3 regions of the Vibrio sp. 1580 genome follow, and region 1 is predicted to be linked to each of the others. Evidence: predicted binding sites of a transcription regulator. Region 1 holds the regulator's gene; each other region holds the start of a gene.
The links. Region 1 encodes PurR, which represses purine synthesis genes. Its sites were predicted from a motif close to TNANGNAAACGTTTNCNTNA; they were not measured.

Region 1 (3,268 bases):
TCTCGCAGGTTTAGGTGAAAATGAGTCGCTGAAACCAGCTGTTGATAGCCTAGTTGATGCATTGAATCGGTTACAAGATCGTGAAGATGCACAACTAGAGCTTGCAGCTGACTTTTGTGAACTGTTTTTGAAGACAGAAAAATACGGCGCTCTTCCTTACGCATCCATGTACATTGGTGAATCAGGTTTACTGAATGACAAGCCAGCTGAGGAAATGGAAAAGTTGATGGCTGAATTTGGCGTTCAAGTAGACGAAAACCTAAAGGAACCTGCGGATCACTTAGCCGTTGAGCTCGACTTTCTCGGGAACATGATTATCCGCTCAAACGAGCTTGAACAAGAAAAACACATGGAAGAAGCCTTCGTTAAACAAAACGACTTTATCCAGCAACAATTGATGTCTTGGTTACCTCAGTTTTCAGACAAATGTAAAAAATTCGACGAATTTGGATTTTACTCGAGTGTCGCGAAACTATTAGTTGCATTTTGTAAACTAGACAGCGCCTACCTTCTTGGTGAATAATTGCCGCCTATTTTTAGGGAGCCTGCCTATCGGGCTTCCTGTATGCCTGAAAGTGACCAATTGTAAGTAACTTGGGTATAATATTCGTTTGCCTTAACTTAGCGCAAAGACGCTTGGTTATTTAGCAGTCAAAATGTGACTTCAAATACACAAATCTCTTGCTGAAAACATTGCTAGTCAGTCCACATAGGGCTAAAATGTGAGCGCAAACGATTAAATATGATTTATATGTAAACCGCTGAAATATAGCGGTTTTTGTGTTTTCTTAACAGGTTGATGGCAATTTCTCATCAGATAGAAAAAAGATAAAATTCATCGACCGATGCTGCTACGTACCCTTTTGTCGCACTTGGATCAACCGCTGCCGAGACACTTAGCGCCAATTTTATATTGCTAGGTGTGAAACCATTAGAGCATCAGGTACATCCAATACGACATATTTCAGTAGCTCGATACAGGACACCATTTATGGCCACGATAAAAGACGTTGCTCGCTTAGCCGGCGTTTCCACTACGACAGTTTCGCACGTTATCAATAAAACGCGTTTCGTTGCAGAAGCAACGCAAGAAAAAGTAATGAAAGCCGTTGACGAGCTAAATTACGCGCCAAGTGCCGTTGCACGCAGCCTAAAATGCAACTCAACTCGTACGATTGGCATGTTAGTAACTCAATCAACTAACCTATTTTTCTCAGAAGTGATTGATGGCGTTGAGAGCTACTGTTACCGCCAAGGCTATACTCTGATTTTATGTAACACAGGCGGGATTTACGAAAAACAACGCGATTACATTCGTATGCTGGCTGAAAAGCGCGTTGATGGCATCCTAGTGATGTGTTCTGACTTAACCGAAGAACTAAAAGAGATGCTTGACCGTCATGCGGACATTCCTAAAGTGGTCATGGATTGGGGCCCAGAGAGCTCACAAGCAGACAAGATCATGGATAACTCAGAAGAAGGTGGCTACATTGCAACCAAACATCTGATTGACAATGGTCATACGGATATCGCTTGTCTAAGCGGTCATTTTGAAAAGCTTGCTTGCCAAGAGCGCATTGCAGGTTTCCGTCGCGCAATGAGCGAAGCAAACCTAGCTGTAAATGAAGACTGGATCCTTGAAGGTAACTTTGAATGTGATACGGCCGTATTAGTTGCAGATAAAATTACCGCAATGGACAAGCGCCCGACGGCGGTATTCTGTTTTAACGACACAATGGCTCTAGGCCTAATGAGCCGCTTGCAACAAAACGGGATCAAAATTCCTGAAGATATTTCAGTGATCGGCTACGACAACATCGAGCTTGCGGAATACTTCTCTCCACCGCTAACGACTATCCACCAACCTAAACGTCGTGTTGGTAAAAATGCATTCGAAATTCTACTTGAGCGTATCAAAGATAAAGAACACGAAAAACGAATTTTCGAAATGCAACCTGAGCTTGTTATTCGAAATACTGTGAAAAAAATGAACTAAATTTCACTGTATTTAACCGTGTTAAATAAGCGCTCTACAGGGGCGCTTATTTTTTTGGAAAAATTAAGCATTCTCTAATACTTCACACCACTCTAATAACAATTGACTAACGTTAACTCCCTGTTTTATATAAATGTAATATATATTAAGAACTCCTTTTCAAAGGCCAATTTGCACCTTTCCATATGCAAAATAGAGCATTCAATCTATCATTTTTATTGAACCGAAATCACACTTTTAACGCTAAACCGTGATGTTAATTCAATATAAGAAGTATGCTCATTGTGTCACGCACAGGGCAAACCATTCGAAAGAGTGGGACGCAAAGCCTCCGGCCTGAACCATATTACGATATGGAAGGTAGCGGGGTTACCGATGGCAAGTGTGTAAGCAATGACTTTACTCTGTAATGACATTGTTTTTACGCATGTTTGCTACTCTCTCGGACCTGACTTTTGGTGGCGTAATATTAATTACACCGAGATAACAAAACATGGATAAACCGATACTCAAAGACTCTATGAAGCTGTTTGAGGCACTTGGTAATATCAAGTCGCGCTCAATGTTTGGTGGCTTCGGACTATTCGCTGATGAAACAATGTTTGCACTAGTGGTAAACAATCAGCTTCATATCAGAGCAGACCAAAAAACTTCATCTGACTTCGAGAAACAAGGGCTAAAGCCTTACGTTTATAAAAAACGTGGCTTTCCAGTCGTTACAAAGTACTACGCTATTTCCAGCGATTTATGGGAATCAAGCGAACGCTTAATCGAAGTAGCGAATCAATCATTGAAAAAGGCAAAGCTTGAGAAAGAACAGCAAGCAAGTACAAAGCCTAACCGTTTGAAAGATTTGCCTAACTTACGACTGGCTACCGAGCGCATGCTAAAAAAAGCCGGCATCGAATCCGTAGAGAAGCTTGAAGAGGAAGGTGCGCTTAACGCCTATAAAGCGATAAGAGATACGCACTCTGCAACCGTCAACATTGAGTTGCTATGGGCACTAGAAGGTGCTATCAACGGCACTCATTGGAGTGTGGTACCTCAAGCTCGCCGAGATGAGTTGATGAACGGCCTCCAATAAAAGTCGGCCTAAAAACTATCTTGTAAAACCGCAGTCTAATCTGCGGTTTTTTTGTGAAATTTTTTCGGTTTTCCTACTGTCTTATTACATATATCCCAAATTGGAATCAAAATTATGAATAAGAAACTGATTTTAGGTCTCATCCTACTAGCGGCTATCGTCTTTTTAGGTATTAACTTTGGCCAGTA
Region 2 (3,268 bases), on a different contig from region 1:
ATGAACAACTACCACAAATTAAAGCAAACTGGCGAATCATCACTTTTGCTTGCACAGTAGGCAGTGTGATGTCGATGATGACAACCACCTTGATCGCAGTCGCTTTCAAAGCGGATATCAGTTTAATCGCAAGTCTAGTGGGTAAATCCGTCACTACGCCAATAGCAATGGAAATTTCGAGTCACCTCGGTGGTGAAGCTGCCGTTGCGGCGATCTTGGTTCTGATTGTCGGTTTATTGGGCGCAATTTTGGCATACCCAATTTACAATTTGATTGGAATTAAACACCCGATTGCACGTGGTCTGACAATGGGTACAGTCTCTCATGCCTTAGGCACCGCTACTTGTGCAGAGAAACAACCCATAGATGCCGCGTTCTCATCACTCGCATTGGTTTTATGTGGGATCATAACTTCTATTTTGGCTCCAAGTTTTTTTGCTTTGGCGGTCTGGCTATATCAATAGTTAAGCGCTCTCGGTCTGCCCTCCTTCCGGCAGGCCGTAGCCTTTCCGCTTCTTCCTTACCCTTTTCAAAACCCTATCTTATCTATCAACCTCACCCAGTAATATCGTGAAGGGACTTGACTGAGATATACATTCATAGCATTAGCATTCTAGCTGCTACCACTCGCTCTAGATTACGTAAGTATAAAGTAGCATAGCGGTAAAAGTCGCGTTGGTAACATACTCCTGCTCCTTGGTCATATGAATATATACTGATATGGTTAATTGTGAGACGGAGATAACGCTTCACACCTGTGCAATCGAATACATGTGTGAGCTCACTCTAATTATGTAACAGAATTATCAATTGCATTATTTATCGTGATCTAACGCACGGAACATTTCTATCTTTCACATAGAATAACTGTCCATGCAATAACAAGGATTCAACATGAAAAGTCGCATTGAACAGGCGCTAGCAGGCGCTCCAGAAGCACTTTCCAAACAACTTGCTCCTATCATCCAAGCTGATGATTTTGATGCTACGCTTTCAGTTCAACAATTTGAGCAGTTGCTTTCAGCTACCGGTCTATCAGACAAAGAGCTTCGTGTTGCGCTACTTCCTTTTGCCGCAGCGTACTCCTATGCTCCCCTTTCTGACTTTTATGTCGGCGCTATCGTTCGTGGTCTTTCAGGTCGCCTTTACTTCGGTGCCAACATGGAATTCTTTGGTGTACAGTTGGGTCAAACGGTTCACGCAGAGCAGTCTGCGATTAGCCATGCTTGGATGAAAGGCGAACGTGGTGTTAAGGATATCACTATCAACTTCAGCCCATGTGGTCACTGCCGCCAGTTCATGAATGAGTTATCTACCGCAAACGAGCTTAAAATCCAGCTCCCAGAACGCGAAGAAAAGTCACTTCATGAATACCTGCCTGAAGCCTTTGGACCAAACGATCTCGGTATCGAGTCCGGCTTAATGGCAGAAGTTAAACACCAATTCTCATGTGATGATGAAGACGCACTCATCCAAAGTGCAGTTGAAGCGATGAACATGAGCCACTCTCCATACACCAACAACTTGAGTGGTTTAGCATTAGAGATGACTAGCGGCCGTGTATTCCAAGGCGCTTATGCAGAAAATGCAGCGTTTAATCCTAGCTTGCCACCGCTACAAGTTGCGCTAATCCAAGTTTTACTTGCGGGTGAAACCTTTGACAGCATCAAAGCCGCTGCATTGGTAGAAAACTCTGAAGGTAAGATCAGTCACTTAGCCGATACGCAATCAACGTTGGAAGCGTTGAATCCAGATATTCCGCTTAGTTTTGTCAACGTATAAACGACAAATTCAACAAAAAGCTCTACAACATGTAGAGCTTTTTTATTACCTAAAAACCAAAAGCAAACGTTTGCTTTGTCATAAAACTTCAGTATGATCTCCTGCAATTTCTGTCTCATCACTCTATTTTGTAAGGGAACACTATGTTTGGCACTGCAACTAGCGCAAATGCTACCCGTATATTACTTTTAGGCTCTGGCGAACTCGGTAAAGAAGTCGCCATTGAATGCCAGAGACTTGGTTTAGAAGTGATTGCTTGTGATCGCTATGCCAATGCTCCAGCGATGCAAGTCGCTCACCGTAGTTATGTTATCGACATGTTAGATGGGAACGCCTTAGAAGAAGTTATTACGAAGGAACAACCTACTTACGTCGTACCAGAAATTGAAGCCATCGCAACCGGCAAACTGGTAGAGCTTGAAGAAAAAGGACTGAATGTTGTTCCAACCGCTAAGGCAACCAGGCTAACAATGAATCGTGAAGGTATCCGACGTTTGGCAGCAGAAGAACTGGAATTGACGACTTCACCTTATCGTTTTGCAGATAACTTTGAAGACTTCAAAGCCGCGGTTGAACATGTGGGTATTCCGTGCGTGGTGAAGCCAGTGATGAGCTCTTCCGGTAAAGGGCAAAGTGTTATCAAGACCGAAGACGACGTTACAAAAGCATGGGATTACGCTCAGGAAGGCGGACGTACGGGTGCAGGTCGCGTTATCGTGGAAGGTTTTATCGACTTCGATTACGAAATCACTTTATTGACCATCAGAGCCGTTGACGGTGTGCATTTCTGTGCTCCAATTGGTCATCGTCAGGAAGATGGCGACTACCGCGAATCATGGCAACCGCAAGCTATGTCAGAAAACGCAGTAAAAGCAGCTGAATACACGGCTGAGAAAGTGGTAAACGCGCTCGGTGGCTACGGCATCTTTGGTGTAGAGCTGTTTGTCAAAGGCGATAAAGTCATTTTCAATGAGGTCTCTCCTCGCCCTCACGATACGGGTATGGTTACAATGATTTCGCAGGAAATGTCTGAGTTTGCTCTCCACGTGCGCGCGTTTACCGGAATGCCAATTAATAATATTGTGCAATATGGCCCATCTGCGTCTGCTGTTATTCTTGGACAAGGGACTTCCACAAACATTCGCTTTGAAAACCTAAGCAAAGCTTTAGCTCAACCTCAAACACAAGTTCGTCTATTCGGTAAGCCAGAAATCGATGGTCGCCGCCGTTTAGGTGTTGTCCTTACGCGACGAAAAACCACCGAAGAAGCCGTTCAAGATGCTGTTGAAAGTGCTTCAAAAGTGAATATCATTTATTAAATACGAACCACTCATACAAAAATAGCGCAGCTCAAATTGCTGCGCTATTTCGTGTTCCAAACCGAAGAGAGCCTATTCACTCTCGATTAAGTACACTTCTTCAGAGAAGCGACTTAAGCCTTTTTTCGCAATTTTAGGATGATTCTCGTCAGCTTCATCTACGTTCA
Region 3 (3,268 bases), on a different contig from region 1:
CCATCGCGATAAACATCGGGATTCATCCATAAATCGACTTGCTCGATGTAAGACGCATCGTCTCCGCTGGTGTTCACGCGTTGTAAAGTTAGGTGATAGGGAAAGCCATAACGCACGCTTCCGGCCCGGAAGGGAAGAGAAAAGGTGTTTGACAGCAAGCGCCAGGTTGCGTCCGCGTAAGATGTTGTTAGCAGCGCAATCGTAGCGGCTGGAATGGCAACTAAGATAACCAGTAACAGAAGTAGAACTCGACGCGCTGTTTTCATCTTTGCTAGAACCTACGTGTGTTATGAAATAAAACTAGATAGGCTTTAGCTTGTATCAATATTCTGTGGTATTCAATAAAAAGCCCCTCAAAAGAGGGGCTTGAAGCAATTTTTGTAACTTGGCCTACGTAAAGGTGATAAGTTAATGCCAACTTTTCACTGCGTTTACGCGACGTCGCTGTTACTCGATTTAATCAATCTGAGGACCAGCCGCAACCAGAGATTTACCTTCAGCGTTGTCTGTGTACTTATCAAAGTTATTGATAAAGCGCGCTGCTAAATCTTTCGCTTTGCTTTCCCACTGAAGTGGGTCAACGTACGTGTCGCGAGGGTCTAGAATGCTAGGATCCACACCTGGTAGTGACATTGGTACTTCAAGGTTGAAGATTGGAATGTGCTTAGTTGGTGCTTCTTCAATCGAACCATCAAGAATGGCATCAATAATTCCGCGTGTATCTTGAATAGAGATACGTTTGCCAGTGCCGTTCCAACCAGTATTCACTAGGTAAGCCTCAGCGCCCGCTGCTTCCATGCGTTTTACCAGTACTTCCGCGTATTTTGTTGGGTGGAGCGTTAGGAACGCCGCGCCGAAACAAGCAGAGAAAGTTGGTGTTGGCTCAGTAATACCGCGCTCTGTTCCCGCTAGTTTGGCGGTAAAGCCAGACAGGAAGTGGTACTTAGTTTGCTCAGGTGTCAATTTAGATACTGGAGGCAGTACGCCAAATGCATCGGCTGATAGGAAGATCACTTTATTCGCGTGACCGCCTTTTGATACTGGTTTAACGATATTATCGATATGGTAGATAGGGTAAGAAACACGTGTGTTTTCTGTTTTCGAACCATCATCAAAATCGATAGAGCCATCGCCACGTACTGTTACGTTTTCTAGCAGTGCATCACGACGAATTGCGTTGTAGATGTCCGGCTCCGCTTCTTTCGAAAGTTTGATGGTTTTTGCGTAACAACCACCTTCGAAGTTGAAGACACCGTCATCATCCCAGCCGTGCTCATCATCACCAATTAGCGCACGTTTAGGATCAGTCGACAGGGTCGTTTTACCCGTACCAGATAGACCGAAGAATACCGCTACATCGCCATCTTTGCCCATGTTAGCGCTACAGTGCATTGATGCGATGTCTTTTAGTGGAAGGAAGTAGTTCATCATGGCGAACATACCTTTCTTCATTTCACCGCCGTACCAAGTACCACCGATAAGTTGCATGCGCTCGGTTAGGTTAAATACGGTGAAGTTTTCTGAGTTCAGGCCTTGCTCTTCCCATTTTGGATTAGTGCATTTTGCGCCATTCATTACTACGAAGTCTGGTTCAAATATCGCTAACTCTTCTTCCGTCGGGCGAATAAACATGTTTTTAACGAAGTGCGCTTGCCATGCGACTTCTGTGATAACACGAATGCTCAAACGTGTATCTGGGTTTGCACCACAGTAACCGTCAACAACAAACAAGCGTTTGTTAGAAAGCTGGTTTGTGACCAGTTCTTTTAGCTCGTCCCACACTTCAGGAGTGATTGGTTTGTTATCATTTTTCACTTGATCAGACGTCCACCACATATGTTCTTCTGTCGTAGCGTCTTTGACGATATATTTATCTTTTGGTGAGCGACCAGTAAAGATGCCAGTGTCAACGGCAACCGCACCTAGTTCAGTAACCACGCCGCGCTCATAACCGGTTAGGTCTTCACGCGTTTCTTCCTCAAACAACATTTCGTAGCTTGGGTTGCGAATAACCTCTTTTACGTTATGCAGTCCGTGCTTGGTTAGATCAAGTGTTGCAGCCTTAGTATGTTCCATAACGGTCATAGGTGCTCCTTATAAGGATTTTGTAGGGATTTTGTAAGAATGTTTTAATTTTAATCTGCTCACCATGCTAGCAACGGGGCGGGGAGAAAACAGGGAGATAGCTCAAAATTTACCCATGATTTCAATAAGGTTTTAGGTAACCCGTCACATATTGGTGGGAATAGTCTATCGTGCACGCAATCCTTTGCGCTAGGGCAAAATCATTATTAATTGTTTAAAATTAAGCAGTTGTTTTATTACGCTTGAGGCTAGTTATTACGAGGGGTTGATCACAAAAAGGCCAGCATTAAGCTGGCCTTTTGTAGGGTAAATTACGTGCTTGATAAGCTATGTAAATTAATGCAGGGTTTTCTTGTCCGTAGAAGCTTGTGCATACAGTTCAGTGACTTCAGATTCGTCGAACGTATAAGTTGTGCCACAGTAATCACAATGTAAAGAAACTGATCCAACTTCTGCCAAAATGTCATAAATTTCAGCTTTCTCAACGGTGATGATTGCGGCACCGCTACGCTCACGAGAACAGCCACAATGGAACTCGACAGGTTGCGGCTCGTACAGACGTACTTTGTCTTGGTTATATAGTCGATACAATAACTCGTTCGCTTCTAAACCAAACAATTCTTCATCTTTTACTGTATCAGTGAGCTGCTCTAGATGTTCGAAATCATCTGGAGAGCCAGTGCCGTCAGGGATCACTTGAATCAACATACCTGCTGCGTGTGCTTTGCCTTCATGCTCACCAGTGCGGATCCATAGGCGCGTTTTTAACTGCTCTGAGTTTGCAAAGTAGCCTTCTAGCACTTCTGCTAAAGTGTCACCTTCTAGTCCAACGACGCCTTGGTAACGCTCGCCGTTTTTCGGTTCGATGGTGATCACAAGGTAGCCCTTACCCATTAGATCGTGAATATTTGCGTCATCGGCAACATCGCCTTCCCAGCGAGCTACGCCACGAACACGTTGGTTATGGTCACCGTTGATAACGGCAAGAGACACAGGACCATCGCCTTGTAGCTGGATGGTGATCGAACCTTCGAACTTAAGAGTGGCAGTTAAAAGAGTAGTTGAAACGAGTAGCTCACCCAGCAGTTTCTCTATTGCTGCCGGATATTCCTTGCTGGAGATAACACGTTGGTACGCTTCATCCAATTGTACCAACTCGCCACGTACTGAAAGATCTTCGAAT

Region 2: a site for PurR is predicted at 1,841-1,860, ahead of purT (formate-dependent phosphoribosylglycinamide formyltransferase). Genes of this name have one in related genera too.
Region 3: a site for PurR is predicted at 2,258-2,277, ahead of pckA (phosphoenolpyruvate carboxykinase (ATP)). Genes of this name have one in related genera too.

The regions. Positions count from the first base shown of each region.
Region 1 covers NZ_JAWOVT010000007.1:232,142-235,409, forward strand. The annotation lists gene torD (molecular chaperone TorD) at 1-523, shown strand, start outside; gene purR (HTH-type transcriptional repressor PurR) at 992-1,996, shown strand; cyclic di-GMP riboswitch class I at 2,284-2,373, shown strand; gene R7093_RS13635 (TfoX/Sxy family DNA transformation protein) at 2,490-3,080, shown strand; gene R7093_RS13640 (TVP38/TMEM64 family protein) at 3,195-3,268, shown strand, end outside.
Region 2 covers NZ_JAWOVT010000013.1:37,922-41,189, reverse strand. The annotation lists gene R7093_RS18905 (LrgB family protein) at 1-464, shown strand, start outside; gene cdd (cytidine deaminase) at 895-1,782, shown strand; gene purT (formate-dependent phosphoribosylglycinamide formyltransferase) at 1,926-3,101, shown strand; gene R7093_RS18890 (thiopurine S-methyltransferase) at 3,174-3,268, opposite strand, start outside.
Region 3 covers NZ_JAWOVT010000006.1:241,043-244,310, reverse strand. The annotation lists gene R7093_RS12130 (AsmA family protein) at 1-266, opposite strand, end outside; gene pckA (phosphoenolpyruvate carboxykinase (ATP)) at 457-2,085, opposite strand; gene hslO (Hsp33 family molecular chaperone HslO) at 2,422-3,268, opposite strand, start outside.